Regions from separate parts of the Lysinibacillus sp. NPDC056220 genome, predicted to be linked through region 4. Evidence: riboswitches for the same ligand, from Rfam matches in the RefSeq annotation. Region 4 holds a riboswitch; each other region holds the start of a gene.
The links. A riboswitch is a leader RNA that binds a small molecule or an ion and turns the genes downstream of it on or off. The one in region 4 is predicted to bind S-adenosylmethionine.
Positions count from the first base shown of each region.

Region 1: it holds a riboswitch for S-adenosylmethionine, as region 4 does, so the genes downstream of both, ACOZBY_RS13865 (YezD family protein) here and ACOZBY_RS09620 (Na+/H+ antiporter NhaC family protein) in region 4, are expected to answer to the same signal.
Region 2: it holds a riboswitch for S-adenosylmethionine, as region 4 does, so the genes downstream of both, ACOZBY_RS18190 (methionine ABC transporter ATP-binding protein) here and ACOZBY_RS09620 (Na+/H+ antiporter NhaC family protein) in region 4, are expected to answer to the same signal.
Region 3: it holds a riboswitch for S-adenosylmethionine, as region 4 does, so the genes downstream of both, ACOZBY_RS15605 (cyclase family protein) here and ACOZBY_RS09620 (Na+/H+ antiporter NhaC family protein) in region 4, are expected to answer to the same signal.

Region 1 covers NZ_JBMOXD010000003.1:728,247-736,094, reverse strand. Annotated here, with positions in the region: gene ACOZBY_RS13885 (LysR family transcriptional regulator) at 1-603, shown strand, start outside; gene ACOZBY_RS13880 (phosphopantothenoylcysteine decarboxylase) at 678-1,352, shown strand; gene ACOZBY_RS13875 (TetR/AcrR family transcriptional regulator) at 1,452-2,051, shown strand; gene ACOZBY_RS13870 (DUF418 domain-containing protein) at 2,041-3,135, shown strand; SAM riboswitch class I at 3,303-3,398, shown strand; gene ACOZBY_RS13865 (YezD family protein) at 3,468-3,623, shown strand; gene ACOZBY_RS13860 (flavin reductase family protein) at 3,707-4,192, opposite strand; gene ACOZBY_RS13855 (VOC family protein) at 4,351-5,136, shown strand; gene ACOZBY_RS13850 (cold-shock protein) at 5,241-5,441, opposite strand; gene ACOZBY_RS13845 (formate--tetrahydrofolate ligase) at 5,655-7,334, shown strand; gene ACOZBY_RS13840 (hydantoinase/oxoprolinase family protein) at 7,771-7,848, shown strand, end outside.
Region 2 covers NZ_JBMOXD010000007.1:22,161-30,008, reverse strand. Annotated here, with positions in the region: gene ACOZBY_RS18220 (acetyl-CoA C-acetyltransferase) at 1-308, shown strand, start outside; gene ACOZBY_RS18215 (acyl-CoA dehydrogenase family protein) at 567-2,351, shown strand; gene ACOZBY_RS18210 (arsenate reductase family protein) at 2,538-2,894, shown strand; gene gcvH (glycine cleavage system protein GcvH) at 2,976-3,356, shown strand; gene ACOZBY_RS18200 (hypothetical protein) at 3,448-3,789, shown strand; gene ACOZBY_RS18195 (thioredoxin family protein) at 3,805-4,116, shown strand; SAM riboswitch class I at 4,173-4,276, shown strand; gene ACOZBY_RS18190 (methionine ABC transporter ATP-binding protein) at 4,360-5,388, shown strand; gene ACOZBY_RS18185 (methionine ABC transporter permease) at 5,378-6,046, shown strand; gene ACOZBY_RS18180 (MetQ/NlpA family ABC transporter substrate-binding protein) at 6,113-6,964, shown strand; gene ACOZBY_RS18175 (nucleotide sugar dehydrogenase) at 7,632-7,848, shown strand, end outside.
Region 3 covers NZ_JBMOXD010000004.1:177,974-185,821, forward strand. Annotated here, with positions in the region: gene ACOZBY_RS15585 (MFS transporter) at 1-159, shown strand, start outside; gene ACOZBY_RS15590 (ABC transporter substrate-binding protein) at 322-1,272, shown strand; gene ACOZBY_RS15595 (helix-turn-helix domain-containing protein) at 1,351-2,922, shown strand; gene ACOZBY_RS15600 (hypothetical protein) at 3,085-3,486, shown strand; SAM riboswitch class I at 3,587-3,693, shown strand; gene ACOZBY_RS15605 (cyclase family protein) at 3,783-4,520, shown strand; gene ACOZBY_RS15610 (DedA family protein) at 4,550-5,146, opposite strand; gene ACOZBY_RS15615 (Cof-type HAD-IIB family hydrolase) at 5,238-6,011, opposite strand; gene ACOZBY_RS15620 (DUF2225 domain-containing protein) at 6,336-7,019, shown strand; gene ACOZBY_RS15625 (hypothetical protein) at 7,042-7,395, shown strand; gene ACOZBY_RS15630 (erythromycin esterase family protein) at 7,557-7,848, shown strand, end outside.
Region 4 covers NZ_JBMOXD010000002.1:934,383-942,230, reverse strand. Annotated here, with positions in the region: gene ACOZBY_RS09630 (DUF554 domain-containing protein) at 1-473, shown strand, start outside; gene ACOZBY_RS09625 (VanZ family protein) at 683-2,101, shown strand; gene ACOZBY_RS09620 (Na+/H+ antiporter NhaC family protein) at 2,317-3,597, opposite strand; SAM riboswitch class I at 3,702-3,805, opposite strand; gene ACOZBY_RS09615 (DUF3953 domain-containing protein) at 3,931-4,164, opposite strand; partial or broken gene ACOZBY_RS09610 (SAM-dependent methyltransferase) at 5,724-6,105, shown strand; gene ACOZBY_RS09605 (VOC family protein) at 6,270-6,647, opposite strand; gene ACOZBY_RS09600 (Ger(x)C family spore germination protein) at 6,812-7,848, shown strand, end outside.

The DNA.
Region 1 (7,848 bases), on a different contig from region 4:
GTCCGTATTGGCGTTATTTCAAGTATATCTTCTAATTGGATGCCAGAAATTATTAGGATTATGGACAATCAGTTTCCTGGAATACAGGTGGAATTACGCGAGGGAGATTATTATGAAATTGAACAATGGTTACTTAGTGGGGAAATTGAGGCAGGATTTTTAAATGGTCAAAAATCTGAGCAATATCAATATACAGAATTACAGCAGGATCCCTTATTATGTATCGTTTCAGATAAAAGCCCACTATTTAATAAGTCAGAGATAGATATTGTTGATTTGGAAGATATGCCTTTTATTATGACTTCCTATAAAGGGACCAATGATGTCAAAGTGTTGTTGGAACAATATCATGTGAAGCCAAATATTCGCTTTGAACTTTCAGAGGAGGTAGGTATTGTTTCTATGATTTCTCATCAACTAGGAATCAGTATTTTACCACAATTGGTCATTCAAAATTTGCCGCCTACATTAAAAGCAATTCCACTAAAGCAAGGTGCCTACCGTACAATCGGAATTGCCATGAAGCATAATGCATCACCTGTAACGAAGAAATTTGCGGAGATTTTAAGTGCATGGCTGATGGAACAAAAAAGTGCAGTCTGATGGAATCTATTGAAGCCTATCCGTGCATTACGGTAAAATAGTAGGTGTATATATTTTAGAAAATAGGTGAGTGGATGGGGACATTACAAGGTAAAACCGTACTCATTACAAGTGGGGGAACACTTGAAAAATGGGATCGTGTACGAGGGCACACGAATTTATCAAAAGGGACAATGGGCTGTTATTTAGCGGAGGCGGCACTCGCTGCTGGTGCTAATGTAGTATATATGCATGGCTATTTTGCACAGCTTCCAGTGAATCACGATCAAATGAAATTGATTAAATTTGAGGGCATTGACGATTTAGGAGAAAAAGTTCGTCATGCTGTCCAACAAGAACATGTTGATATTGTGATTATGGCTGCTGCTGGCTCCGATTGGGTCATTGATAAAGTGTATGATCAATCGGGCAACTTGATGGAGGAAGCAGGGAAAATGCCTTCCGATGAGCCACCTATTATTCATTTTAAAAAGGCGCCGAAAGTCTTAGGACAAATCAAGGGCTGGCAACCAAATGTGACGTTAGTAGGGTTTAAGCTAGAAGCAACCAATGACGAGGAGTTTTTGTTAGCACGTGCACGACTGCGAATGGAAACAGCCCATGCTCAATTAATGGTAGCCAATAGCTCTCAATCTTTATATGGCGGGGACGAGCCCCATTGGATTGTACCTGCTGATGGACAGCCAACTAAAGTAATGGGCAAGCAAAAAACAGCCGAAGCTTTAATGCTGTATTTGCAAAATCAATAAATATGAACTGTGTAGAGAAATATTTCTACACAGTTTTTTCTTGTTTAAAAGCGGAGTATCATTTATTATTTACTTAACGGTCGGTAAAAAAGGAGGATTATGATGGGTAATAAAGAACAAACTTTTCAAAAAATCATAGATGTGGCTTATGTGATGTTTGCAACTAAAGGGTTTGAAAAAACAAGTTTAGCAATGATTGCTGCAGAGGTCGGTATATCAAAACCAGCCATCTACTATTATTTTCAATCAAAGGATCAATTAATTGCTTACTTATTTGATGCACTGTATAAAGAAATTCAACAGGATATCGCTGTGAATTATAAGGAGCTTTCTCATACGAATTTCAAGGAGAAATTACTCGAGCTAGGCTATAAGTCTATTGAAGCGCAGGGGAAGGATCCTTATTTTAATAAAATATTTAATCAATATGTACTATTAGCAGCTCGCGATGAAAACTATAAGAAACAATTAGTGGAGCTAGAAACTAGCTTTTTAACAAGCTTTGTTGAAGTCCTACGATATGGCGTGAAGCTAGGGGTGCTAGAGGATACTCCCCATATAGAAGCAAAGGCACAGATGCTAGCCCTGGTTTATGATAATATCGGTAATTTCATGTTAACAGGCAACCAATTGAACTATAGAGCTATTTGGAAGGAGGCAGTACATAGCGTTATCCAAGGGGACAAAAATGATCAATAACAATCGGCGCATTGAAGGTCTTGATTTTGCAAGAGCTCTCGCCATGCTAGGGATGTTCATTGTAAATTTTGGAGTCATAACAGGTTCTACAACGAATGGTTCAGCATGGATGATTACCTTACAAAATCTTTTCGAGGGGCGTGCTTCCGCCGTATTTGTCATGTTAGCAGGAATAGGGATAGCTTTAATGACTCGTCAGGCTAGAGAGACTAAGGACCCACTGCTTCTTCGTCAGAATCGACTTACTTTATGGAAAAGGTCGTTTTTGTTATTTACGATTGGGCTAATATTATATGTGATCGGCTGGACAGGAGATATATTACATTATTATGGCGTGTATATGTTTGTGGCCGCATGTCTGATTGCGCAATCCAAGAAAATGATGATCTTCATCATAGGTGCTATCCTCATCCTTTCACAATGGCTTCAAATTCAATTTAATTACCTTGCTGGTTGGCATCCAACATATGTCTTACTAGAGTATCTTGATTTTTGGACACCAGCAGGATTTATAAGAAATTTGATGTTTAATGGCTATCACCCACTATTCCCCTGGATTTGCTTCTTTCTGATGGGGATGTTAATCGGCACATTAGATTTAACAAATCGTACTATAAGAAAAATCTTACTAGTGACAGGTTTATTGCTAGTCATATTGACTGAGACTTTTTCAATATTATTTATTAAGATAACAACAACCATCCATTTATTAGATGTAGAGAGTGCATTGTATTTATTTGATACGGGACCGATTCCACCAAATATGATGTATGTCCTATCTAATTCGGCTTCGGCTATTGTCCTCATTGTAGGCTCCATCTATCTTGTAGAGACATGTAAAAATAAAGTCATTGAAGCTTTCATCTTAACCGGGCAAATGTCTTTAACCCATTATGTTGGCCATGTTTTTATAGGGATTGGGATACTAATTGTTTGCCAAAAGCTGGAGAATCAAACGCTTGCTTTTTCCATGCTGTATGCCTGCTGTTACTTTTTAGGATGTGTGTTTGCTTCTGTTTGGTGGAGAGCTAAACATCATCGCGGTCCACTTGAATCCTTGATGAGGAAATGGAGTTCGAAATAAATTAGTGGATAGCCATCTATTTCTTACTGATTAGGCATAAAATACTTTAGGTATAGGCAGTTTTCTAATCTAAAATACACATTACAAAGTATTCAGCTAGGTTTTCTAATATTTTATATTGACAATCGTATAACAGAATTATAGAATTATTTTCAAGAAACGCAGTACTCTTATCGAGAGAGGTGGAGGGACCTGGCCCAATGAAGCCTCGGCAACCGGAAAAATAGGTGCCAAATCCAACAGATGTATCTGAGAGATAGGAGGGGCTATCAATTAGCTTGATGCATTGGCCTCTTTTGTACAACAAGAATCAGAAAGAAGGGGTGTATCGTATGGCTCAGTCGACAAAGGTAGAAGATAAGAAATTAGAGGCTATTGCAAAGGCCATTCAAAATCTTGAATTTGGTGAAGTGCATATTACGATTCAGGATGGGGTAATTGTTCAAATTAATAGGCTTGAAAAGCAGAGATTTCCACAAAAGAAATAAAGATCATTTCAGATGAACGATGTGAAAAGGCCACCAATAAGCATGGTTTCCGTTGCTTACAAGTGGCCCTTTTTTTATGAGAATTAGCTATAAAAGCTTTTTGGAATCTGACCGATATGACGGCGATGGTAGAGAAGCGGTTCCTTTTGAGAATTTGTAATATCTAGTACTTGCCCAATAAAAATAGTATGATCGCCAGCATCTATCTGTTGAAATGATTTACATTGTAAAATAGCTGCTGTATCATGTAAAATCGGTAGCCCAAATGATGAAGTAGACCATTTTGCCTGAGCAAAGCGATCTGGGACTTTACTTGCAAATAATGTACATAAATGCTCTTGATCACTCGCTAAAATATTAACAGCGAATTTTCCAGCACCCATAAAATAAGGATGGAGCTGAGATTTTTTATCCAGTGACCATAAAATAAGTAGTGGGTCAATGGAAACAGATGCAAAAGAATTGACGGTTAAGCCAATTGGATTCGTTTCATGACATGCTGTAACAACCGTTACACCTGTAGGATAGTTACCTAATGCCAATTTAAAAGCAGCTACATGATCTGTCATTCAAATCACCTCTTTATAGTGAGTAATAAATTAGTTAACGGAGTTAGTAGGGAAATTGCACTTTTTTTCATACCAGCTAGTAACTCCTTTTCTTAAGTAAATATTAAATCAAATACACATCTAGGTAAAGCTAATGGGGGAAAGAAAGGGGAATTGCCATGACTTTATATTTTGATCATCTGGTACATCAAGTAGAATCTCCGGAAAATATAAAGGTTTTCTTCAATAAACGAAATGTCCATACAGTGAACGGTGGTCAACACACGATGTGGGGGACTTACAATACGCTAAGCTACTTTGGCTTAAGCTATATTGAACAAATCGCTATTTATGATCGTGATTTATTTGAGCAAGCGGCCCTGTACCCATATTCCCTACATTATACGTTTAAACGTAATCATGAGCGCCAAGGATTTTCACGAATTGCCTTGCGCACCCAAAATATTGAAGAAGAGGGTCAACGATTGCGTGCATTGGGCTTTGATGTATATGGTCCCGATGCTTGTAGTCGAACAAGACCAGATGGCACGATAATCGAATGGAAGCTATTGCATTTTGGCAGGGCTGACCTTGCATTGGATTTCCCATTCTTAATTGAATGGGCAGATGAAGATGAGAAACGTCTTGCTCAATTAAAAGCTAGTGGCGCGATTGATGAAACGCAAGCTATTACCATGGAATCGATTCAGTTTTATGTCAGGGATGTGGAGAAGACGGTGCAGCTTTGGCAGAAGGTATTACAGCTACCCAAGTTTGTGCAGCATGAGCAGTTTGTGTCTCTACAGCTACCGAATATGCGCTTGGATTTTTATGAGGAAGCGGCAGCATCTAGCATGACGCTCGGGCATTTAAAAGAAGGGCCTATCGGTGTAACATTGAACGATCCACACAGAACCAAGGAAACATTAGTTTGTCCAGGTGCTTTTTATTGGATTAATAGATAAATTAAAAATCCACTTCAATCGTTGAAGTGGATTTTTATGTGTAAACATGTCAAAAAGCGGATTGAACTATTTTTAAATATTTCATCCACCTTCAGTTTCCTAGCTTATAATTTTACAACATTTGAAGCTTGCGGGCCGCGATTGCCTTCCACAACATCAAATGAAACCTTTTGACCTTCTTCAAGTGTACGGAAGCCTTCCTCCTGGATGCCCGTAAAATGTACAAATACATCTTCTCCATCATCACATTCAATAAAGCCATAGCCCTTTTCATTATTGAACCACTTTACGATCCCCTGTTGCATAAGCATTCGCCTCCAATGCGCTTGAAAGTAAAATAAAGTTAAAGAAATCGTGCTATCAATGAGAAAATGTGAAAAAATAGCATTTTCTCTTAGAACATACATGAATTGAACAAAAATGTCAATTGATTGTCGGAATGCGAGCATATCTGGCTTTCTTTTTTTTCACAATTAAGACTATAATGGAAATGAACAACATAGAAAGTAGGATGCCAAATGACAACGAAAAATCAACCATTAACAGATTTAGAAATCGCGAGTCAAGCAGTAATCAAACCTATTACGGAAATTGCCCATGCTGCAGGTATTCCAGAGGATGCACTTGAGCAGTATGGCCGCTACAAAGCAAAGATTGACCCATTAAAAATTACAGCTCAAGGTGAGGACGCAAAGGTTGTGTTAGTGTCAGCTATTAGTCCAACCCCAGCAGGTGAAGGAAAGTCAACTGTGACTGTAGGACTAGCTGATGCCCTTCATCAATTAAATAAGAAAGTGATGGTAGCGTTACGTGAACCTTCGCTTGGTCCAGTAATGGGCGTAAAAGGTGGCGCAACTGGTGGGGGCTACGCACAGGTTGTACCAATGGAGGATATTAACTTACACTTCACTGGTGACCTTCATGCGATAACAACAGCCAACAATGCTTTATCTGCATTTATTGATAATCATATCCACCAAGGGAATGTCTTAAACATTGATCCACGACGTATTATTTGGAAACGTGTGATGGATTTGAATGATCGCTCATTACGTAAAGTGATTGTGGGATTAGGTGGACCTGTTCAGGGCATGCCGCGTGAAGATGGCTTTGATATTACGGTTGCCTCGGAAATTATGGCAGTGTTTTGTTTAGCAACAAGTATTGAAGATTTGCGCGAACGCATCGCTAGCATCGTGATTGGCTATACCTTTGAGCGTGAGCCTGTCTTTGTGCGTGATTTACAGGTAGAGGGTGCCTTAACATTATTATTGAAGGATGCCTTTAAGCCAAACTTAGTACAAACATTGGAAGGGACACCAGCAATTATACACGGTGGTCCATTTGCAAATATTGCCCACGGCTGTAACTCCATTATGGCGACACAAACTGCTCGTAAACTAGCGGATATTGTGGTGACGGAAGCGGGCTTCGGCTCTGATTTAGGTGCTGAAAAGTTCATGAACATTAAAGCACGTAAAGCAGGCTTTAAGCCAAGTGCCGTTGTGATTGTAGCAACGATTCGTGCATTAAAAATGCACGGTGGTGTTCCAAAAACATCACTTGTCGGTGAAAATGTGGAAGCACTGCTCCAAGGGATTGAAAATTTAGCTAAACACGTCGACACGGTACGTACATTTGGTGTTGAACCGATTATTGCATTAAATCGTTTCATTACAGACACAGAGGCAGAGCTGGAAGCAGTTCTAAACTGGTGTCAAGAAAACCATGTGCGTATTGCCCGAACAAATGTCTGGGAAGAGGGCGGTAAAGGTGGAGTAGCCTTAGCTGAACAAGTACTAGCTGTGTTGGAAGAAGAAAACAACTTCTCACCATTATATGATGTAACAGAATCCATTGAAGAAAAAGTACGCACTATTGTACAAAAGGTATATGGTGGGAAAGATGTCCAATTCACTGACCAAGCTAAAAAACAAATGGCTCAAATCGAAAAATTTGGCTGGGATTCTTTGCCGATTTGCATGGCGAAAACGCAATACTCTTTATCCGATCAACCAAGTTTACTTGGACGTCCTGAAGGCTTTACAGTGACAATTCGTGAGGTGATACCGAAGCTAGGTGCAGGTTTCCTAGTTTGCCTGACAGGCGATATTATGACAATGCCGGGCTTACCAAAAGCTCCTGCTGCGTTACGCATGAATGTCGACAATGACGGACATGCGGTAGGATTGTTCTAATAAAATGTTGAAAGGCTGCCCTTTAAAATAGGGGCAGCTTTTTTTATTGGTTGGCTGATAGGAGCCTAAACATTTTTTATTTCACTACTATTTCTCCCACCAGTGCCACTAAAATAGGCCTCTCCCCTTATAGTTGAAAATTGTCTAAACATTCATCATCACTTTTTTAGAAAATTTAAGTTTCTAGTTTAAAAACTAGGATTTCTTTTCATGCCATTACAAACTCGAGAAGCTTTCTTATATAAATGTGTTTGGTAATTTTTATTTATAATTATCTAATATTGGAAAGGAAAAGCGGAATTTTACAACGCTGTGCAATTGTCAAATGAATTTTTATTTAAAAAATACATTGAATTTTCTTTTTATTTTAAATATAATTTACTTAATTCTAATTCGGAACACTGTACCGATTATAGGAACACGGAGGGATGGAGTCTTGAAAATCGCAACAGATATTGGCGGTACTTTTACCGACCTAGTTTATACAGATGAGAAAGGAAATCTTCATTTTGAC
Region 2 (7,848 bases), on a different contig from region 4:
GTCCCATTGTGGCGGTACCAAAAGCGTTAGAAATCGCAGGTTTATCAATAGATGCGATTGATCTATGGGAAATCAATGAAGCATTTGCATCGCAATCCTTACAGGTGGTCCGTCATTTAGGCATCGACCAAGATAAGGTCAATGTAAATGGTGGAGCTATCGCATTAGGACATCCACTTGGTGCAACGGGTGCTATTTTAACACTAAAACTTATTCATGAATTAAAGCGTCAAGGTAAGAAATATGGCGTGGTAACTATGTGTATTGGTGGCGGCATGGGAGCCGCTGGAGTATTTGAAATTCTATAATTTTTCACTAGATCAGCTTGAGGTGTACTGTTTCCGGTTGCCTCCGAGCAAGTATATTTCAAGCTTTTCTATATATATATTTGTCTTCACTCAGCAAAAGGTTTTTGGACCAAAATGAAAGCGTCAGAAACCTTCTCTAAAAGGTAGGAGAGTAGGCTGAATAAAAATCAAGCCTCTGAGCAAATACTACAGATTTTGAAGAGGCAGCATTCAATAGGGGATTAAATTATCAAAATAGATAAATTGGGAGGATTTTATATGACTGAAAAAACAACGGATTTCATTAAAGGCGGCGGATTTCTAATTGAAGATGTGGAATTAGATCGTGTGTTTACACCTGAAGATTTCACTGACGAGCATAAAATGATTGCCAAAACAACAGAAGAATATGTAGCAAATGAAGTTTTACCTGTAGTTGAAAATTTAGAGCATCATGAATTCGAGCACTCAGTACGTCTCCTTAAAAGTGCTGGTGAATTAGGCTTGCTTGGAGCAGATGTGCCAGAAGAATACGAAGGACTAGGCTTAGATAAAGTTTCTTCAGCATTAATTGCAGAAAAAATGTCTGTAGCAGGTGGTTTCTCCATTACTCATGGTGCACATGTAGGGATTGGCTCATTACCAATCGTGCTATTCGGTGACGAGAATCAGAAGAAAAAATATTTACCTAAGCTTGCCTCGGGTGAATTAATTGCTGCTTATGCTTTAACAGAGCCAGGTTCAGGCTCGGATGCTTTAGGGGCAAAAACAACTGCGAAACTAAACGATGCAGGCACACATTATATTTTAAATGGTGAAAAGCAATGGATTACAAATGCGGGCTTTGCAGATGTATTTGTTGTTTATGCTAAAATTGATGGTGATAAGTTCTCTGCCTTTATTGTGGAACGTACATTCAATGGTGTTTCAGTCGGTCCTGAGGAGAAGAAAATGGGGATTAAGTCTTCATCTACCCGTACACTTGTGTTAGAAGATGCAGAAGTGCCAGTAGAAAATTTATTAGGTGAAATTGGTCGTGGGCATGTCATTGCCTTCAATATATTAAATATCGGTCGCTATAAACTAGGGGTTGGAACAATTGGTGGATCAAAACGCGCATTTGAGCTAGCGGTACAATATACAAACCAACGTCAGCAATTTAAAACAAAGCTATCTGACTTCAACCTAACAAAAGAAAAATTATCAACAATGGCTTCTCATTTGTATGCATCAGAGTCATTAAACTATCGTACTGTGGGTTTATTTGAAGACCGTTTAAGCCAGCTAAGCCCAGAGGAGCAAAAGGAAGGAAAAGTGATTGCAGGTGCTATCGCTGAATATGCGATTGAATGCTCCATTGCTAAAGTATTTGGATCAGAAACATTAGATTATATTGCAGATGAAGCTGTACAATTACACGGCGGTTATGGCTTCATGGCTGAATATGAGGTAGAGCGTATATACCGTGATTCTCGTATTAATCGAATTTTTGAAGGTACAAATGAAATTAATCGCATGATTGTACCAGGTACATTTATGAAAAAGGCACTAAAAGGTGAGCTGCCACTATTACAGGTTGCGCAAAATTTACAGCAAGAGCTTCTAATGCTAATGCCAGAGGATATCGGCACTGAACCACTAGCTCAGGAAAAATACTTAGTGAAAAATGCCAAGAAGATTGCTGTATTAGCTGCAGGCTTAGCCGCACAACGCTTTGGTGCGAAGCTTGATCAAGAGCAAGAAGTATTAGTGAATATTGCTAATATCGCTAATCAATTATTTGCAATGGAATCAGCTGTATTACGCACAGAAAAAGCGATTGCTCGTGATGGCGTTGAAAAAGCACATCAAAAATTGCTATACACTCAAATTTTCTGCCAAGAAGCATTTGCAGAAATCGAAAAAGAAGCAAAAGATACAATTCTGGCTTCCGCAGATGGTGATGCAGCACGTATGACATTATCTGCATTACGTAAATTAACACGTAATAATCCATACAACCTCATTACGAAGAAACGTGAAGCATCTGTGAAATTAATTGAAGCAGAAAAATATATCGTTTAATCGTAGGAAAATGCTAGCTATCCGTAAGTGGGTAGCTAGTTTTTTATTGTGCCAAATAAATTATTTGTCAAAGTAACGGATAAAAATACAAAATGGATGGATAGACTTACGGAAATGAGCGAAGTTCCACCATTCTCGATGATTATGATGGTATACTACAGAAAAAGACAGCAAAGGAGCATTTTAATGACGATTCAATTTTTCCATTATCCCAAATGTACAACATGTAAAAAAGCGCAAAAGTGGTTAAATGATCATGACGTTTCCTATGAAGAGGTACATATCGTAGAGCAGCCGCCAACAAAGGATGAAATAACAGCTTTATGGCAAGTCAGTGGTCTTCCTTTGAAGAAGTTTTTTAATACTTCAGGCATGAAATATCGTGACCTTGGTTTGAAGGACAAGCTAGCTGATATGACTGAGGAAGAACAGCTTGAGCTACTTGCTTCGGATGGGATGTTAATAAAACGTCCACTCGTAACAGATGGAAAAAAAGTAACTTTAGGGTTTAAAGAATCCGATTTTGAGCAAGCTTGGATATAGCCGTTTTTATTCTTGTTTTTATAGGAGAAGTATGGCACACTGAAAGTGAATATATTACATAATTATGGAGGGGTTTTTTGCATGAGCACACCGAAAGACTTACGTTACTCTGAAGAGCATGAATGGGTTAAAGTAGAAGATGGAAAAGTACGTATTGGTATTACGCACTTCGCACAATCTGAATTAGGAGATATCGTTTTCGTTGAGCTTCCACAAGTTGGCGATGAAATCAAAACGGATGATCCATTCGGTAGCGTAGAATCAGTAAAAACTGTTTCTGAATTATATGCACCAATCTCAGGTACTGTAGTTGAAGTTAATGCAGATTTAGAAGATAGCCCAGAATTCGTTAATGAATCACCATATGAAAAAGCATGGATGATCGTCGTAGAGCCTGCTGATGCATCAGAAGTTGATAAACTTATGACAGCAGAACAATACGAAGAGATGACAGCAGAATAAGACAAGCCATAATCAAAAAACGTCGGAAACTACCGGCGTTTTTTATTATATAATAACGTATAAGTGGGAATGTCTAAATGGAGGTGGCGTAATGTTCGATGGGAAATGCTTGATAGTAGAAGGACGCTCAGATAAGCTACAAATTGAGCCAATTTTAAACGAGAATGTTACAATACTATGTACGAATGGAACAATTGGTGTGCATCAATTAGAAGAGCTAATCGATCCCTATGAGGGCTATGAGCTATTTACCTTTTTTGATGCCGATACTTCAGGCGATAAGCTACGTGCATTAATGGACAGACATTATCCTGAAGCGGAGCATTTACGGACAATGCCAACATATAAGGAAGTAGAAACGACACCTAGAAAAGTGTTAGCCATGATTTTACTTCGTGCGCATTTCTCAATCCATAATGAATATATTTTGTAAGGTTGCGTGAACTAAATGGAAGAATGGTCGAAAGAGCAGTGGGAAACGGCATTACAGTCCGGAGAAAAAGCTGCGTTTTATTTATATACACCGATGTGCGGTACTTGTGCAGTGGCATCGAAAATGATGTCAATTGTAGAACAACTATTACCTCACCTAAAGCTAGGGAAAGCAAATATTAATTTTTTGGAGCAAATTGCTTTTGAGCATCAAATTGAAAGCGTTCCGTGCTTACTTGTTTGTGACGGTGGCAAAGTGACAGAAAAGATTTATGCTTTTCAATCCGTACCTTTTTTGTACGAATTGTTAAAAAAATCAATTGACTGAACTTTATTAGCGTGGTAAAGTAACAAATATATTACTAAAACATTAAATATATCGAACTCTTATGAAGAGCGGCGGAGGGAAGTGCCCTATGAAGCCCGGCAACCATCACATAGTGAAAAGGTGCCAAATCACCCAAAGATTTTTCTTTGAAAGATGAGAGAACGGTTCAACGTATAATACGTGACCCCTTCTACTTGTCTATAAGTGGAGGGGTTTTTTTATATAAGAAAAGGAGTATTCGCTATGATACAGCTTCAAAATATAACGAAGAAATACAAAACAGCAAATGGCGAATTAACGGCAGTCAAAGATGTTAACCTGACTATTAATAAGGGTGAAATTTTTGGCATTATCGGCTATAGTGGCGCTGGTAAAAGTACGATGATTCGTTTACTTAATGGCTTAGAGAAACCAACAACAGGAACAGTAACAGTGAACAATCAGGCTTTTTCATCGATTAAAGGTCAAAAGCTTAGAGCAGCTAGACAAAAGGTTAGTATGATTTTTCAACATTTCAACCTACTTTGGTCACGAACAGTTGCAGAAAACATTGCCTTCCCATTAGAAATCGCAGGTGTATCAAAAGCTCAACGTGAGGCACGGGTGAAGGAATTGATAGCACTTGTTGGCCTAGAAGGTCGTGATCAAGCATATCCATCACAGCTCTCTGGTGGACAAAAGCAACGTGTAGGGATTGCGCGAGCATTAGCCAATAATCCAGAGGTTTTACTATGTGATGAGGCTACATCTGCTCTAGACCCTGAGACAACAGATGCCATTCTTGATTTACTGGTGGATATTAATGAACGTTTAGGGTTAACGATTGTCCTCATTACTCATGAAATGCATGTCATCCGCAAGATTTGTCATCGTGTAGCAGTGATGGAGGCAGGCGAAATTGTAGAGCGTGGAGAAGTATTGCAAGTTTTCCAGGCTCCTCAGGCTGCCATTACTAAGAAATTTGTAGCGCAAATTACCAATACAAAGGAAACACAGGATACAGTAGAACAAATCAAAGCAAATTATCCAACTGGACAACTTGTCAAATTGATTTTTGTTGGTGAAAAAACAGAACAGCCAGTTATTTCACATCTAGTAAAGCAATTCGATGTGGAAGTAAGCATTGTACATGGGAATATTTCGCAAACCAAAAATGGTGCATATGGTACTCTCATTGTGCAAATTGATGGGTCGAAAGCAAACGTGACTGAAGCCTTAAGCTATTTAAATACAGTGGAAGTGCAAACGGAGGTGATTGCAGATGCTAACTAATCTCTTTCCGAATGTAGACTGGGATAGCATGTGGCAGGCTACATATGAAACATTATATATGACGGCCATTTCAACAGTTATTACATTTATTCTAGGGTTAGCCATTGGGATTGTTCTGTTTTTAACTAGTCCGAATCAGTTATGGGCTAATAAAATTGTTAGTTTTTTAACAGGGTCACTCGTTAATATATTCCGTTCTATTCCATTTATCGTGTTAATTATTTTATTAATTCCATTTACTAAGTTTTTACTTGGTACAATCCGTGGAGCCAATGCTGCTTTACCTGCTTTAATTATCGGTGCGGCTCCGTTCTATGCGCGTATGGTATTAATTGCGCTACGAGAAATTGATAAGGGTGTTATTGAAGCAGCTCGTTCAATGGGGGCTAAAACAGCCACAATTATTTGGAAAGTACTGATCCCTGAATCATTACCAGCACTCATTTCGGGTATTACTGTTACGGCTGTAGCACTTGTCGGTTATACAGCAATGGCAGGGATAATCGGTGCAGGGGGTCTCGGGAACTTAGCCTTCCTAGACGGTTTCCAAAGAAATCGCCAAGATGTGACATTAATGGCAACTATTTTGATCTTAGTAGTAGTCTTTATCATCCAATGGATAGGTGATTTCATTACAGAAAAAATTGATAAACGTTAATAAAACTGAGGTTATTCCGGTTCTTACCGCTAACATATTTTCATTAAAATAAAGGGAGTGTCATACATGAAAAAGTTATTAACAGGATTATTTTTATCAATACTTGTACTAGCATTAGCAGCTTGCGGTACTGATAAAAAAGAGGATTCAAATGCAGCATCTGGTGATAAAACAGATAGTAAAGAAAACGTTACTTTAACAGTGGGAGCTTCTAATACACCACATGCAGTAATTTTAGATAAAGCAAAACCGATTTTAGCTGAGAAAGGTATTGACCTTAAAGTAGAAACATATACAGACTATGTGCTACCAAACCAAGATTTAGAATCAAAAGAGTTGGATGCAAATTACTTCCAACATATTCCGTATTTAGAGTTGCAAATTAAAGACAATGGCTATGATTTCGTCAATGCTGGTGGTGTTCATATTGAGCCAATTGGTATTTACTCTAAAAAGTATAAGTCTTTAGAAGACCTTCCAGAAGGCGCAACAATCTTACTTTCTAACTCGGTATCAGACCACGGTCGTATGCTGTCATTATTAGAAGCTAAGGGCTTAATTAAATTAAAAGATGGTATTGATAAAACAGCAGCAGAAATTAAGGATATAGAAGAGAATCCTAAAAACTTTAAATTTGATGCGAATACAGCACCAGAAATGCTTGTACAAATGTACGAAAACAATGAAGGGGACGCAGTACTTATCAACTCTAACTTTGCTATTGATAATGGCTTAAACCCTATTGAAGATGCTATTTCTCTTGAAGACAAAGAGTCACCATACGTTAACATCATCGCAGTACGTGCTGGAGATGAATCAAGACCTGAAATTAAAACATTATTAGAAGTATTAACTTCTAAAGAAATCCAAGACTTTATCTTAGAAGAATGGAAAGGTGCAGTAGTACCTGTTCAATAATCTACAAAAAAGGGTACGTAAGTATTGAGTTACTTACGTACTCTTTTCTTTTGAGGTTGCTTACCTGCTTTTAATAGTGATTATCGATAGGATGTCGATTTCCGTGGAAATAAAAATAGCTATATCAAGTATTTAAAAGCTCCTATAATCCCCTGTTCTACATGTTTGTCTAATCCCTCCAGTATCGGTGAAAGCCAATGCTGTGAGGGATTTTTAGCAACTTCCTGAAAAGGAAAAATGTTAATTCCTATTTATTAACATTCTTCAGTGTTGCCTAGCATCTTTTTCGTTTACGCTTAATAAGTGACTCTGAATATATTTGTTAAATATCTTAATAATTAATGAATTATTTTGTTGTGTATGTGAAAAAAAGTAGGTGTTTTTTCGTGAGTAAAGAAATTATTTAGAAATTGTTTAGTTACGAGTAGTACTATATAATTGTTAGAAAAGTTTTTTTGTGAAATTTGGATTTTATTAATCTATTTTGACTAAAAAAATCATACTAAAGTATGTGGAGAAGAAAGGGGTTTGTACAGAATGGCGATGAGGAAAAGAAATAACCTATTACGTTGCAAAATACTCGATATGACTAAATATTGAGGATGAATAGATAACGGAAAAATGGCGATAAAAATTACATGTAAGTTTAGCCAAAGGAGTTATTGTTATGACGATAAACACGAAATCGATGAGCTCAGCTTTATTAAATAAAATTCAATTAAAAAAAGCGACAATTGGGGTAATTGGTCTCGGCTATGTAGGCCTACCATTTGCCATTGAAATTGTCCAGAAAGGTTTTCATGTTTTAGGCTTTGATAAAAATCAAGAAAAAATCGCCATGTTGCAAAACGGTGAGAGCTATATAGCTGATATCCCGAAAGAAA
Region 3 (7,848 bases), on a different contig from region 4:
TCTGCTTTCAATATTGGTATATTTTTAGGTTCCTATATGGGTGGTTTTATTATTCGTCATCAATCATTAGCACAAACGCCTGTATATGGATTCCTTATGGTTATGCTGGCAGCGGTCGTTACACTCCTATGGCTACTTTTTGATAAAAAGAATCAATAGGACTCTAAACTCTTCATTTTGTATAAAAAAGATGTAGAGAATATGTATTGTTTGTTTTTATATGGTATCCTATAATTTATTTGAATCAAACGAGAATGATTATCATTCTAAATTAAGATAAACATTTATCAGTTTTTAGTAAATTTATAGGAGTGAATAGCCATGCGTATCAGTCGATATTTTACATTTGTACTTATTCTTGTACTGCTGTTCGTTTTAAGTGCCTGTGGTTCAAATGAAACACAAACAAGTTCAGAGAGTGTGAATCCAACAAAAGAAGATACACGAGTTGTAGAGGATGAGTTTGGAGAAGTAACAATTCCAACAAATCCACAGCGAGTAGCAGCCATCTATATGGAAGATTATTTAACTGCCTTAGATGTCAAGCCTGTTGTGCAATGGTATCACCCTTCCTGGGGTAAACAAGATTATTTAGGCTTAGACGTACCTGAGTTTGACGTTACAGGTAGTCTAGAAACATTACTTCAAGCTAAGCCTGATTTAATCATTGTAGATGGTGCAGCAGATAAGGCAAAGTATGAAGAATATTCAAAGATTGCACCTACTTATCGCTTAAAAGAAGACATACTACAAGATCCACGTGAAATTGTGAAAACGATAGCTGATGTTTTAAATATCCCTGAGAAAGCGAATGAAATCGTTGATAAATATGAGGAACGTGTTACGAATTTAAAAGCTAAGTTAGAAGAATCCGTTGGTGACGAAACTGTTGCCGTTGTCCGCCTAAATGTGGCAGATAAAACGTTGGCATTATTCGGTATAAAGAATCGCTACACGGGCTACATTTATACGGAAGCTGGTTTAAATCCACATCCATTAGCTCGGGATATGACAGAGTTCCACGAGGTCTTGTCTGAAGAAGCTATTCCAGAATTAGATGCTGATCATATTATACTCTTCCCTTCAAATGGCACTTGGGAAACTGAAGAAAATCAAGAGGCGATTAAATGGTTAGATAGTACGCTTTGGAAAACAGTTCCTGCTGTAAAAAATGGACAAGTTTATATTGCTGATCGAACTTATTGGCAGTCTGGTGCCATTACTGCAAACCTACTAAAATATGATGATCTTGAGAAATGGTTCGTGAAATAATTTACAATAGAAAGCTCTTTAGGGGGCTTTCTTTGTGTTGTTTTCCAAATTTAAACTTTACTTAGGAGTGCGTGGACAATGGGTAATTTAATACAAATCTATCATTTACAAACTATTTCATATACTATTCTTTCAGCAGGTATGCAGTCATATAGCAATACATACTATTCTCTTTTCATCCTTATTAGTGGTAACGGAACACTTAAGACAAACCATGAAACTATCCACCTTATGAAAGGAAAATGTGTGATTATTCCACCTAATAGCCCTGTCGAAATTCACATTGCCGATGAGACACTCTGCTTTTACCAATTGACATTTAATACGATCTATCTTAGTGAAGCTCATTCTCCTACTAGTCTCTTTACAAGTGTTAGAGAACTACGTCTTCTTCCCTTCTCTCAATGCAATAGACTATTAGAAGCTATTTATCGGTGTCGTCAAACAAAAGATGAGCACACTGTTTTTGAGCAGCATGTTCGTTTCCAAGAATTGATATTATTTATTTTTGAGCAAAACCGAACGAAGCCTCTACAACAAAGTGATCGTCAATCTGTAGAGCAATCTATCCAATATTTGCACAACCACTTTGGAAAGGATTGGACTGTCGAACAGCTAGCAGAACTGGCAGGTGTACCAAAATGGAGTTACTCACGCATTTTTAAAGATATTACGGGACAAATACCTCTGTATTATTTAAATAGTATACGTATTGAAAAAGCCAAACAGTTATTAATGACAACGAATGATCGTGTATTTGAAATAAGTCAGTCTATTGGCTTTAATAATGAATACTATTTCAATCGTCGTTTTAAAGAGCATGTAGGTATTTCCCCAGGGCAATTCCGACGAAGTCAGAGCAATAATGTACGCGTATTCGCACCATTCTTAGAGGACTTCTTTGTAGCTTTAGGTATTACGCCCATTGCGCAATTCAGTCATTCCAAGTGGGGAAAACAAGACTATTTAGGTCTACAGGATGTGCCTGATATCGATGTACAGTATGGAAAAATGGAACACCTCTTTCACTATAAACCAACATTAATTATGTTAGATGCTGGTATAGAGCGTTGGGAAACCTGTCTTCATTTAAATAAGTTGGCCCCAATCTGTCACCTAAACAACCCTGGAGAGGACTGGCAATCGACTCTATTTAAAATTGCAGATTTAACAGGGAAAACCGCTATGATGCAAGATATTATTACGGAATATGAGGACAAGGTACAGAGGGCTCGAAAAATTCTAGGTAGATCCGTTTACGGACAAAGTGTGGCATTTCTTCGCATTTCAGCCATTGGCATTACACTGTATGCTGGCCCTGATTGCGGTTATACAGGGCCAATTCTATACCGTGACTTAGGCTTAACGCCTGATCCATTGGTGTGGAAAATACCGCTTAATCAGCGTAAAGCTCATCTGACTTCAAATCAGCTGCAACAACTAGACGCTGATCATTTGTTTATCACCTTCGACAAGCAACACTCCATTTATGAGAATGAAGAGCGTACTATTTTAACATCCTCTATGTGGAAAAACCTAAGGGCTGTTAAAAGAAACTGTGTCTATGAGGTGGATTTTTTAACGTGGATGAATTATGGAATCCTGTCACATAGCAAAAAAATAGATGATGTATTAAACGTTCTTGGCTAAAGAACAAAAGGGAAGCGCGCCATCGCTTCCTTTTTTAGTTTGTGTGGCATACCATTCAGCATAGTATATTAACACTTCAGTACAGGAATGGCGTTATTCAAACACCTAAAAAGATCATGATACATAAGATAAGATATCAGCTTCTGGCTAGGAGGAATTGATTTGTATTATAATCCTTATCCTTATTTTATTCACCCCTACCATTACCCGATACCATCGACAGACCATCAACTTGCAGCTAGAAACTTTTCACAACATTTAGCAATGCCGACTAGTAATAGTCCCTTTCCCCCTGTTGATACACAAAAATTAATATCTTCAGCTACGCGGATAAAGACGATTATGCAGCAGGCACAATTACTTACAGATAAAATTGATAGTTCTCAACAATTTGCACATGACTTAAAGAATGCTGCACAGCTTTCAAATAAAACAGAGGTCGAAAAATTAATTACATCCACAGGCATTACTACAAAATTTGAAACCAACTATACACCAGATAATTTTAGAATACAGCTTATGGATAGTGCCTGCTGTCGAGTAACGTTAATTTTGAATTGGTAAGTAAATTAATTTTAACCCTGTAATCCTATCAAAGTTGTAAACTATAAAAATATATGTTAAAGTATTTATACTATTATTTCTGAAAATTCTTATATCCTATTTCTTATCTAGAGAGACGGAGGGATCGGCCCGATGAAGTCTCAGCAACCAGCTCAAGCAGTATGGTGCTAATTCCTATTGGCAAAATTTAAGCCTGAAAGATGAGAAGACGCACTACCTATGTTTGATTCCGGGAGTCCTCTTCGATTGAGGACTCTTTTTTTATTGACTACTACTTTTAGAAAGCAGGGAATTTAATGTCTAACGAACTTTTACAAGCATTGCACTTACTAAAATCAAAACAATGGGTCGATTTGACACATACCTTCGGCCCAGACTCACCTCATTTTTTCATGTTTGAAGATGCTAAATTTGAAACATTATTCTCGCATGATGATGGATTTTTTGCACAGCAGTTTTCTTTTCCTGGACAATATGGAACACATATTGACCCACCCATTCACTTTGTAAGAGATACTCGATTTATAGATGAATTAGCACTAAAGGAGCTTGTTCTTCCGCTTATCGTCATTGATAAATCACAGGAGGCTGCTAGTAATCATGACTTTACGCTCAGTGTACAAGATATTCTAGAATTCGAGACACACTATGGACAGATTGAAGAAGGTACATTTGTGGCACTGCGAACAGATTGGAGTAAGCGTTGGCCAGATAAAGAGGCATTTAGTAATAAAGATGTCAATGGAGATAATCATCTCCCAGGTTGGGGCTTGGAGGCCTTACAATTTCTATTCAAGGAACGTAAAGTAAGTGCAATAGGTCATGAAACTTTTGATACTGATTCTGCCACTGATTTTCGTCAAAGTGGCCAATTAGTTGGTGAATATTTTGTCCTCAATCAAGACACTTATCAAATTGAGCTCATGACTAATTTAGACAAGCTACCTCCTAAAGGTGCTATTATTTTTAATATAGTACCCAAGCCTGAAAAAGCATCTGGATTCCCTGTACGTTCATTTGCCATCTTGCCATAACAAAAAGTCGGTAGGAATCCTACTGACTTTTACTTTTGTACGTTTCTTTTTTTAAATAAATAATAAACAATTAACATGACTAGGACAAACAGCAAGATGACGTACATACTGTAATGAGATAAATAGTAACCGACGAATCGCCATTTCTCTCCTAGCACTTTTCCTAAGGTTATAAATGTAAAAGTCCATATAAATGCCCCTGTATAAGCAAAGAAAGCGAATTTCCTATATGGATAATTATTAATAGCGGCGATATAGGCTGTTAGATGGCGTACACCAGGAATAAAATAGCCAGCAATTAATAAAAAAGGCCCCACTTTCATAAACATTTTTTTAGTAAATTCAATTTTTTGCTCAGTTATATGAATCTTTGGCCCATATTTCTGCAAGAGCGGTAAGCCAAATCGACGGCCGATATAGTAGCTTAAAGTAATCCCCCCCATTGCGCCAATCAGAGCACTTACTAAAGCTGGGATATGTCCAAGGCTTTCTCGATAAACACTATAGCCTACATAAGTTAAAAATACTTCATCGGGAAGTGGCAACCCAACAATGCCTCCAATTAGGATCACGATGATGCCAAAATACCCGTAATGTTCAATTAGAGATTGCACATGCTGCGCCATTTTTCATCCCACCTAATACATTGTTCTATATACTCATAACTGTATACCAAAAGAGTCTCTCAAGCCTCCACTTTACTTCCTTTCCATGTCGTTAAATAATGTGCAGCTTTCGTAAAGCAAAATCTATGCCGCCTTCAATGGATTTCTTTGTAACAAAATCTGCAACATTTTTTAGAGCTTGGCTCCCATTCCCCATAGCTACCCCAAGGCCAACCAGCTCTAGCATATCTATATCATTCTCTCCATCTCCAAAAGCTATGGCATCCTTAGCATTAATCTCAAAATAATCAAGTACAGCCTTTACGGCTATCGACTTGGACACATCTTGCTGTAAAACATTCACAATATAAGGATGCCATCGTTGCCGTAATATATTCGAAAATTGACGAGCTAATCTTTTTTCAGCCTGTTCATCAGCATAAAGGCACATAAGAAAAACCTCTTCATCCATAATGCTTTCTTTTCTAACTGGAAAATCACATAAAGACAATGTCTCTTGCATCGCGCTTAAGGCTAATGGATTTTGTATATCATTCATCGTAAGTTGTTCTGTAAAAAATGTTAAGGAATGCTGATGTTGCTGTGCAAAAGCTTGAACATTTTGAACAATGCCCTTCTCAATCGGAATTTTATGTATCACAACATCCTTGTGTTTCACATATGCCCCATTCGCTGTAATAAAGGTTTCAATCCCTAAATTTTTCAGCTCTTCACACATGGACAACGGTCTTCCTGTCGCAGCCACAAGATAGATTCCCTTTTCCTGTAATAGTCGAATAGCCTGCCTCGTACTTTCCTCCACAGCACCATTCTCATAATTGATTAGTGTACCATCCACATCAAAAAATACTATTTTATACGTCATCTGCTCCACCCTCTCATAGTAAACTTTTGAACTATACAATTCGAACCGTCCATTAAATAAATTGTACATAATTCGACAAACTTTTCGGTAACTATATAACTTACTTTAACTACACCGATAAATACTATTACAAGCACATTTCTAATGATATTTAACTAAAAAAACGAGTATTATTTTTAATTTTATAATTCCAAAGGAGTATACCAAAGAACACAGAATTGTTAAAATGGAAGATAATGAATTAAATACATTGAACGATTATTGATTACGTATAAATAGAACAAAAGAAATAATATTATTGAGCATGCAAAGGAGTTGATTCTTATGGCATTTAACATCTACTACTATGAAAGTAGCGTAGATTGTAAATTTTGCAAAAAGCATTTTACAACGTATAAAGTACGCCCAAATCGATATAAAATTATCGAGGAACAAACAGATTTCATGCCCGTCTATGATGGTCTTAACCCTTTGCTGTATGAAGTTGCCGTGTGCCCACATTGTGGCTTTGCCTTCCATAAATCCATGACACGTACATACGGACCTTTCATGCAGCTTATAGATGAACTATACATTAAAGAGCTACAGAAACCTATGAGTATCTGTCAAGAGCGTACAATCGATGATGCCATTATAAGCTTTAAGCTTGCTTACTTAGTATCTCGCGCATCAATGGAAGAATCGCTTTTGATGGCTAATTTCGCCTTAAAAATTGCCTGGTTATATCGTATAAAAAACGATGAAGAATCAGAAAAACGCTACCTTTTTGCCGCTAGAGATTTTTACAGTAAATCATTTGCTTCTAATCAGGAAGGTGGAGAGCGAATTCAATTTTTACATGCCGAGCTAAGCCTCCGACTTGGTGATATGACAGAAGCTAAAAAAGGATTTTCAAGGTTAATTGCTGATAGGAACGTCTCGCCAAAATATCGAAAGCTAGCACGTAATCGTTGGGAAAATTATAAATATGATGAACAACCTATAACAGTTAATGAAAGCATTCATTGATGTATCGAGGAGATGACTAGTTATGTTGCTATTTCAAAAAAAGATAGATGTGAGAGAAGAGGATATCTTTTCAGAGCTACATCACTTTTTATTAAGAAAAAATAATCGTTATTTAACAAACGAAGAGGTCGTGACTTTGACAGGTGTATCATCTGAGCTACTGTACAAATGGGTCAAAGCCGGAAAATTAAAAAATTCCATTTTCCCAAATTTAGGAGCACCTTGTGAAAGATGTGGACAAATTACTCAAGCGAAAATTTGCGTGAGCTGCTCCTCCTCTATTATTGGCACCCTAAATCAAGAGGAAAAGGATCGGGCATGGTTTAACCAAATTCAACGTAACCATGTTAGAGCTAGTACGTATCATTATAAATAGCTATTGAGCATCCCCATTTGTATTTCTTGCCTTACAAATGGAGATGCTTTCTTTTTTATAATCAGTCCAAATTTAAACAAAATTTAAACAAACTTCTCCTATGCTTTAAACTTAGCCCCTTATACTTAGGAGATTAACATAAAGAAAAGGGCTGATTCTTAATGAAAAGTTATAGAAAATGGAAAGCTTTATTAAACACAGCACTGACAGGCTTAATCGTATTTAGTGGTATAGCAAGTGCTTCAGCGGCTACCCCTGCGTTAAAGGAGCAGGAAAAATACGGAGTGGTTCAACAGGCTAGAACTACTACTGAAACATTAGAGGATTGGAAAAAATGGATGAATGATCATGCTTACAGCTTGACTTCCATTGAGCCAGAGCCAGCTAGTTCGCAAAAAATCCCTTCTAATAAATTCGAGGATTTAGAGATGCTCAAGCCGATATTACACGATA
Region 4 (7,848 bases):
CTATAGGCGGATTATTAGGTCAAAAACTTAATTTAGAATCAAAATTTAATACGTTAGTAAATAAATACTCTAAGGGGAATTTAGCTGAAGGATTATCGACGGCGATTTTATTATTTTGTATTGGATCATTATCTATATTAGGTCCAATAGAGGCTGCATTAAAGAAAGATTATACCTATCTGCTTACGAACGGTATATTGGATGGAATTACTTCGATTGTTTTGGCCACTACATTCGGTATTGGGATAGCTATTTCAGGTATTGTATTATTTCTATGGCAAGGCTCCATTTACTTAATAGCTAGTTTAATGGAGAATTCCATCAATACTGACCTTCTAAATGAATTGACGATTATAGGAGGTATATTGATATTAGCGTCTGGTTTAAGTATTTTAGGTATAAAAAAATGTAATACCTTAAATCTTTTGCCATCATTAATAATCCCTATTATTGTGTTTTTGTTTATACATTAAAAAGCCATCCAAAAACCTTATGTCTAATTTGCTCAGGCACAAAACAATTGCGTGCTTGGGCTTTTCCGCTTTTCTTAAGAAATCTTCATAAATATTCTCTCTAATTATTAATAATTTCCATTTACACTATAAAAGTCGACATTACTAAGAATTCTCTCACCTGAGATGTAGCATTTGAAAATTATTATTTGATAAAGGAGTATCACACCTTGGGAATTGCAGAAATCATGAGCAATATTAAAATTTTGATGTTGCCAGTCATCCTAATTATTGGCTTTGAGTTTTTACTAATTGCACTTTATTACTTTTATTATCAAAGGCGACGAACAGATCGCCATAAACAAATCCCTGTAAAGAAGCTTCTTCTTGGCGCAATGTTTATCGGATATATTGTGTTTGTTTTAGAGCTAACAGTTATTGGTCGTGGCACTTCACATTACATGCAGATGAACCTACAACCATTCAGCGGTTATATAGACGCGTGGAAAAAATACTCTTTACGTGATCTCCAAAATTGTCTATTTAATATATTAATGTTTGTGCCATTAGGAATGTTCTTGCCTTTACTTATGGCTAAATGTAAAGAGTTTAAGTGGCTACTTCTAGTAGTGGTGGGGGCAACAGCCTCTATTGAAACATATCAAACACTTTCAGGAGCAGGGATTTTTGAGCTTGATGATTTAATCAATAACTCACTTGGGGGTATTATTGGCTATCAATTATACAAACTTGCAGTTTCTATTTCCAATCACAAAAAGGTCAAGGTGAAAAGTCTGATTGGAAACCTTGCTATCCCCCTATTGATGGGCTTAATTTTTATCGTTATGAGCATTGTCTACGCCCAACAAGAGTTTGGTCATTTAGCAATAAACGCTTATACAAAATCAAAAATGTCAGATGTTCATGTATCCACTTCATTGGAATTAAGCGCAGCATCAATTGTTGCTCCTGTCTTTAAGAAAAACGTTAAAAATGATGACGTAAAAGACCTGTTACAACAGAAATTAGGATTATTAGAGGTGAATACATCTAATAACCAGGACAATGACGAGACTTTATTGGAAGATAAAAATGAGGTCCCCTATACATTGATTACAAATGATTCCGAGGGCCAATGGTGGTTAACCGAAAATAATTATACCCCAGAGCAAACTTCAGCTGTAGGGCAAGAAGATAAGGCGAAATCATTGATGGATGAACTTGCTTTACTACCTCAAGATGCAGAATTTGCTGTACAGGAGAATGGTGAATTTGAATGGACATTACCAGACCGCACCGATGTACATAAAGATTACTGGACTGGGGATGTTAGTCTTGGTCTTAAACCGGATGGTCACGTGTATTCATTAACCTACAGCCTTCATGAAAATCAATTTATACGAGAGGTAAACATACTATCTCCTACAGAGGTATATGAACGGATCAAGGAAGGCGATTTTCCTCAAATAAAGTATAATGCGCTCGTTCAGGAGGAAGACCTTATTATAAAAAAAGGAGACCATATAGAGATTGATTCAATTGAGCTTTCGTATATGTATGATACAAAAGGTTTCTATCAGCCCATATACAATGTTGCAGGAAAGTTCAACGGCAACGATTGGTTTACTTTAATTCAGGCAAGAAAGTAATAGCTCATTCCGAATATTTGGCTCCAATTAACGGACAACCGGGCTTTCCATTGTAATGGGCTCCGTATTGGAATGAATTATCCCCTAAAAAATTGACTGCTTCCTAAGAGTGGAGCATGTTAGGTTTGGTAGTATATTACTCAAATATTAAAAATGACAAAAGTCATCGAGAGTGAACTTCTCGATGACTTTTGTCTACAGTCTGAAAGAAAAGTTTAGGCCTTCTTTTCTTTCGGGTACCCAATGAGAATAGCTATCATACCACAAATACCAATAAGAATAGGATAGAACGAGTATGGTAAGATACTCACTGGCGATATTTTGGCAACGCTTGCGGCTACTAGGAATTGAGCTCCGTATGGGAGAAGACCTTGAACCGTACAGGAGAAAATATCTAAAATACTTGCGGACTTTTTCGGCTCAATCTCATACTGATCAGCAATATTTTTGGCAAGCGGCCCAGCAATTAAAATAGCAATTGTATTATTGGCTGTAGATAAATTAGTTAGGCCCACAAGACCAGCTATACCTAATTCAGCGCCCTTCTGCGATTTAATCCTGCGTGTTACAAGGCGGAGCAAAAAGTCAATTCCTCCATTAAATTTAATAACCTCCACCATTCCAGCTATTAATATAGCTAGAAAGGCGATTTCAAACATACCTTCCATTCCTTCGCCAATTTTTTGTATAAGGCTCATTAGGTGATAGCTGCCATCTGCTAAGCCAACTGCACCGGCGAGGACAATCCCTAATGCAAGAACGAGGAAAACATTCATTCCCGATAACGCTAAAATAATCACTAAAACATAGGGAACAATTTTTACCCAATTATAGCTTAAATGCTCTACTTGAGCTGTTCCACCGGATGTCATAAACCCTAAAATAATGCTCGTAACCATAGCTGCCGGCAATACAATCCAAAAATTGACCTTAAATTTGTCCTTCATTTGCGCTCCTTGTGAACGAACGGCAGTAATAGTAGTATCTGAAATAAAAGATAAATTATCACCAAACATTGAACCGCCTATAACCGCTGCTATCACTAAAGCAATAGATAGCTCAGTCTGATCGCTTATCCCAACTCCTATGGGCGCCAGTGCAACAATTGTCCCCACTGACGTACCCATGGATAGAGAGATAAAACAGGCAATGATGAATAAACCTACAACAAGCAAGTTTTGAGGAATAATTGATAATGCAAAGTTAACAGTGGAATCTACGGCCCCCATCCCCTTGGCTACCTCTGAAAATGCCCCTGCTAATAGAAAAATAATAACCATCAGCATGACATTTAAATTTCCAGCACCTTGGCAAAAAATATCAACCTTCCGTGAAAACGATTCTTTTCGATTCATCGCTAGAGCCACAGCTCCCGAAATGCTAATAGCTACAATAACAGGGAAGGCATAAAAATCACCCGTCATAACCCCTGAACCAATAAATAAAATTATAAAAACAACAAATGGGATTAGCGCCCATGGATTCTCTCTCCTCATTGTTTACCTCCCAAAAATTAAAAATCAGCCCTATTTTTGTTTTTTCACCATAAAAAAGGCCTCATCTTGAAATAACAAGAAGAGGCCTTATAGTTAAAACGCTCCTCTTATCTATCAAGGACATTGCTTGCTGGATTTGGCACAGTAACTTAATAGTTCCGCTGCCGAGATTTCATCGGGCCAGTCCCTCCATCTCTCTTGATAAGAAGAAAAATATTATATTATATTTTTGACACAATATTAAAATACTAAAATAAAACATCCATAATTGCAACATGTTTTTAATTAGAAAAATTTTCTTGGCACTATCTTTAAGGTCCAGAATTCAACTTTTTAGATTAATATGAAGCTTTGTATAGACACATACACCGAAAATATAAATACGCCAACTAGAAAACAACCATATAATTTTCTCTCTCTCCCAAACTCTTTAATTCCTAATATTAACATAAATAAACCTAGGAAAAGGATCATTAAGAAATTTAGGCGGTATTCATATGTAATAAGTCCATAAATGGAAAGCGTGATGCCTATCGTTGATAAAATAATTTGTACTGTTTTTAACAAAACGATTCCTCCCTTTTTGCTTAAACAAATACTGTCAGTTATCTAACTTTTTTTGAATAAATAAATTCTATGATAGGTGATATGACCAATGTAAACCCAACGACTAAGAACAAAGGATAATTTTTCATGTCATTTAAATTGGAGACACCCTCTGAAGCAAAAAAAATTAGACAAGCTAAAATCATTAAAACATACTATCCAATTTTAGCATTGTGTGCTTCAATATGCTTATCCAGTTCATCTTTATCTTCTTTAATATCGCTATGGTTACCCGAAGAAGAATAAGGAAATAAAGCTAATTATAATAGAACCTCCATCAATTATTCCGAAACGAATCCATCTGTAGAGGGTAAAACTAACAATGTACAAACATATACAATGACTAAAAGACCGATTAATTTTTTCGATTGATGCATCCTTTGTCTAACCTCTATAGTGACAACTATTACCATTTAAAAATTGATTTATAATTTTAAAAAATCCAACAATACCCATTTAAACAATAATTTGTAAAATTCGGTTCGCTCAAAAAATCTATCCCTTTATGGCAAAACGGGCCATGGGAATTTCAGCTCTCGCCTCTTTTTCACAACTAATGACATTCGATTAACAAAAAATAACTTGTTGGAAGTATGGCTACGTTTGTAAGATAAGGCTAGCTTGCCTCATAAATTAATGTTCTTGAAATCTCAGATAAAAACAAAAAACCAGATGCTCCTCATAGAAGAGCGCCTGGTTTTATTGTGAAAGTGAATCTTACTAATTTACTTAGTTTTGATTCGTATTAATACTACGCTAAGTTAAGGCGTTGAACAAGTTAAAATATTTTCCAATCTAATTTTTGGGGGAATTCTTGTTTTTTCGAGCATAGGATTTACTCATTGCTATGTAATTTTCTAAAGTTCATGATTTTCATAAAAGTAGAAAGCCAACAAAAAAGACTAGATGCCTACATAATTATGTAAGTTCTAGCCTTTTAAGTGAAAGTGAATCTTACTAATAATATTGCTTAGCTTTAGATTCAATTATGAATACGAAAAAACAGCTAAAAAGTTTCACTATTTGTCCTATTTTTTCGTATAAAATAGGATTGTCTGCACAAAAAGACCAGGAAATCACGGAATAAGTGAATCCTGGCCTTTTTGTGAAAAGTGAATGTTACTAGCTTGCTTTAGTTTTTGTATTCTACTAGTAAGGTAGACGGTTGACGTTGCGATAAGTTACATAAAATTTAAAAATATTTTTTAAGCTTTTACTTGAATAGCAAAATCCCGCTGCCCCACCTAGTAATAACGGAAAGTTATACCTCCCTTTTGACATTGTATAGCTGCCTTTTCCAGTGTCTTTGAATGGAGATGGTTGCTGTAAAAAGAGGTATGAAATTTCCCATTTGCAGTTGTAGCACATATATCATTCACCAGAAGTCTACGGTGCATTTCCACTTCCTCGGGATTGCTCCTTGCTGAGAATCTTTTCTTTTACATGAATCAACTTCATCCGACGACTTTGCAGAATGAAGTGGGTGCCAATTAAGACTCACAATTACGAGAAAAGTGACTCTTTTGAAACAAGGCTTTCAGTATAAAAAAACATTTTTTAGTCACTTAGGTGTCTCCTATTACTTAACGAAAGAACAACTGGCTAGCTTAATAGACCATCTTTTTGCCCTAGTTATAGTAGGCAGTTCACTTGTCTTGGACTATGGTGATGAATCGTTATTTAGGAAAAAGGTATCTCTAACAGAGTAGAGAATATGGTGAAGATGGCGGCAGCTGGTGGTGAACCAATGAACTCATGCTATGAGGAAATGAAGAAGACACTAGATCAATCAGGGCTACTCATCTATCTCTATCTGCAATTCAACAGCTTTATTTTCAACATCAAACTGATTATCTATCCGCTTTTGAAACAATCCATTATCTTCACATTGTTAAAAAGTAAAGTATAATCAAATCATTTTTAAAACAATTCTTAATTTTCTATCTATTTCCCAGGCAATTAACTATTTCGATATAATATTTATGTATATGATAGTAGTGTAAAGCTAATTAGCCTTACACCTCCTAGATTTGTTACTAGGGTCACTGTTATAAACAGTGACCCGCTTATGATTGGCAACCCCCTAAAGGATTTCCATCTAGATCATAGAAGGTGAAAAATTTTATTTGTCCTTCTCCTCCGATAGGATTTACTTCCACTTGTTGCTCTACTAGTGATTGGTAGGTATCTTCAATAGTTGAAGATAGGAAATTGAAGTATTTCCCTACCCCAAAATGATTATCTGGAAAATGTAATGGTTGATGATTCTCCGTTTTGACTAAACATACGACCGTAACAGATTGTTCCCCTATTTTCATGACCGCTGCGTCTTCTTCTATATTTAAAAGCTTAAACCCAAGCTTTTCCTCATACCATTTAACTGATAATTGAGGGTCCTTTATCGGGATAAAAATGGCCTCTACTCCATTTAATAATGATCGCATCCCTTTTTTCCTCCTATTTAAAATGATGTATATACTTTTTTCTATTAATAGACGCTTTTGTCCTCTAAAAAAATTTCCCCCGTACTCCTCTTCTTGTTTATTTTCCCTATTATTTGCTTATCCTAATTAGTATCGGAAATGTCTTAGCCCTTTTCCTAGAGGAGGTGCCAATCATTAAACACACGGTGTCATTCTTTCTCCTACTTCTAACCGTTTTGTTGTTAACTGGATGTTGGAATAAGCGAGAGTTAAATGAATTAGCTATTGTCACTGCTGTTGGGGTCGATAAAACAGACGAATTTATAGAGCTATCCATTCAAATCGTTAACCCAAGTCAAATAGCGACGAAGAATTCAACAAGCTTTCAAGTCCCTGTTGTTACCTATCACGCAAAAGGGAAAACCTTATTCGAAGCTATTCGGAAATTAACAACGCAGACGCCAAGGAAACCCTATTATGCACATACTCAAGTTATTATTATTGGTGAAGAAATGGCTGAATATGGTATGAATAGTATTTTAGATTTATTTCAAAGGGACCCTGAGGGAAGAAGTGATTTTAATATTATTGTTGCCCATGAATCAACAGCGCAAGATATTTTAAGTATATTAACACCGTTAGAAGATATTCCTGCCAGTAAATTGTTAAAATCCTTAAAGGACTCTGAAGATGCATTGGGAACAACTGAATCAGTGATTTTAGACGATTTAATCAATTCTTTAGGGAGTATTGATCATAGTGCTGTTCTGCCCTCCATTCAAATACATGGAGATGCAGATGCAGGAAAGAGTAGCTCCAACATCGAAAAAATGGATAGTCCTGCTAATTTACAATACGGTGGACTTGCTGTTTTTAAAAACTATAAGCTTATAGGCTTCTTATCAGAGGAAGAAAGCAGAGGCTATAATTTCTTACACAACCATATAAAAGGTACCGTTCAAAAAGTCCCTTGTTCGGAAAAGGGGAAAATATCAGCGGAAGTTTTAAATTCTTCTACAAAAGTTACTGGCAGCTTTAAAAATGATAAACCCTCCATCCATGTACAGGTTGAACTTGAACAAAATATAGCGGAAATAAGTTGTCCATTGGATCTAACAAAGCCAGAAACTATTGATACTCTTAATAAAGAAACAAGCAAGTTAGTTCAAGCGAATTTAGAACAAACATTTCACACTATTCAAAAAACCTATCAGGTTGATAT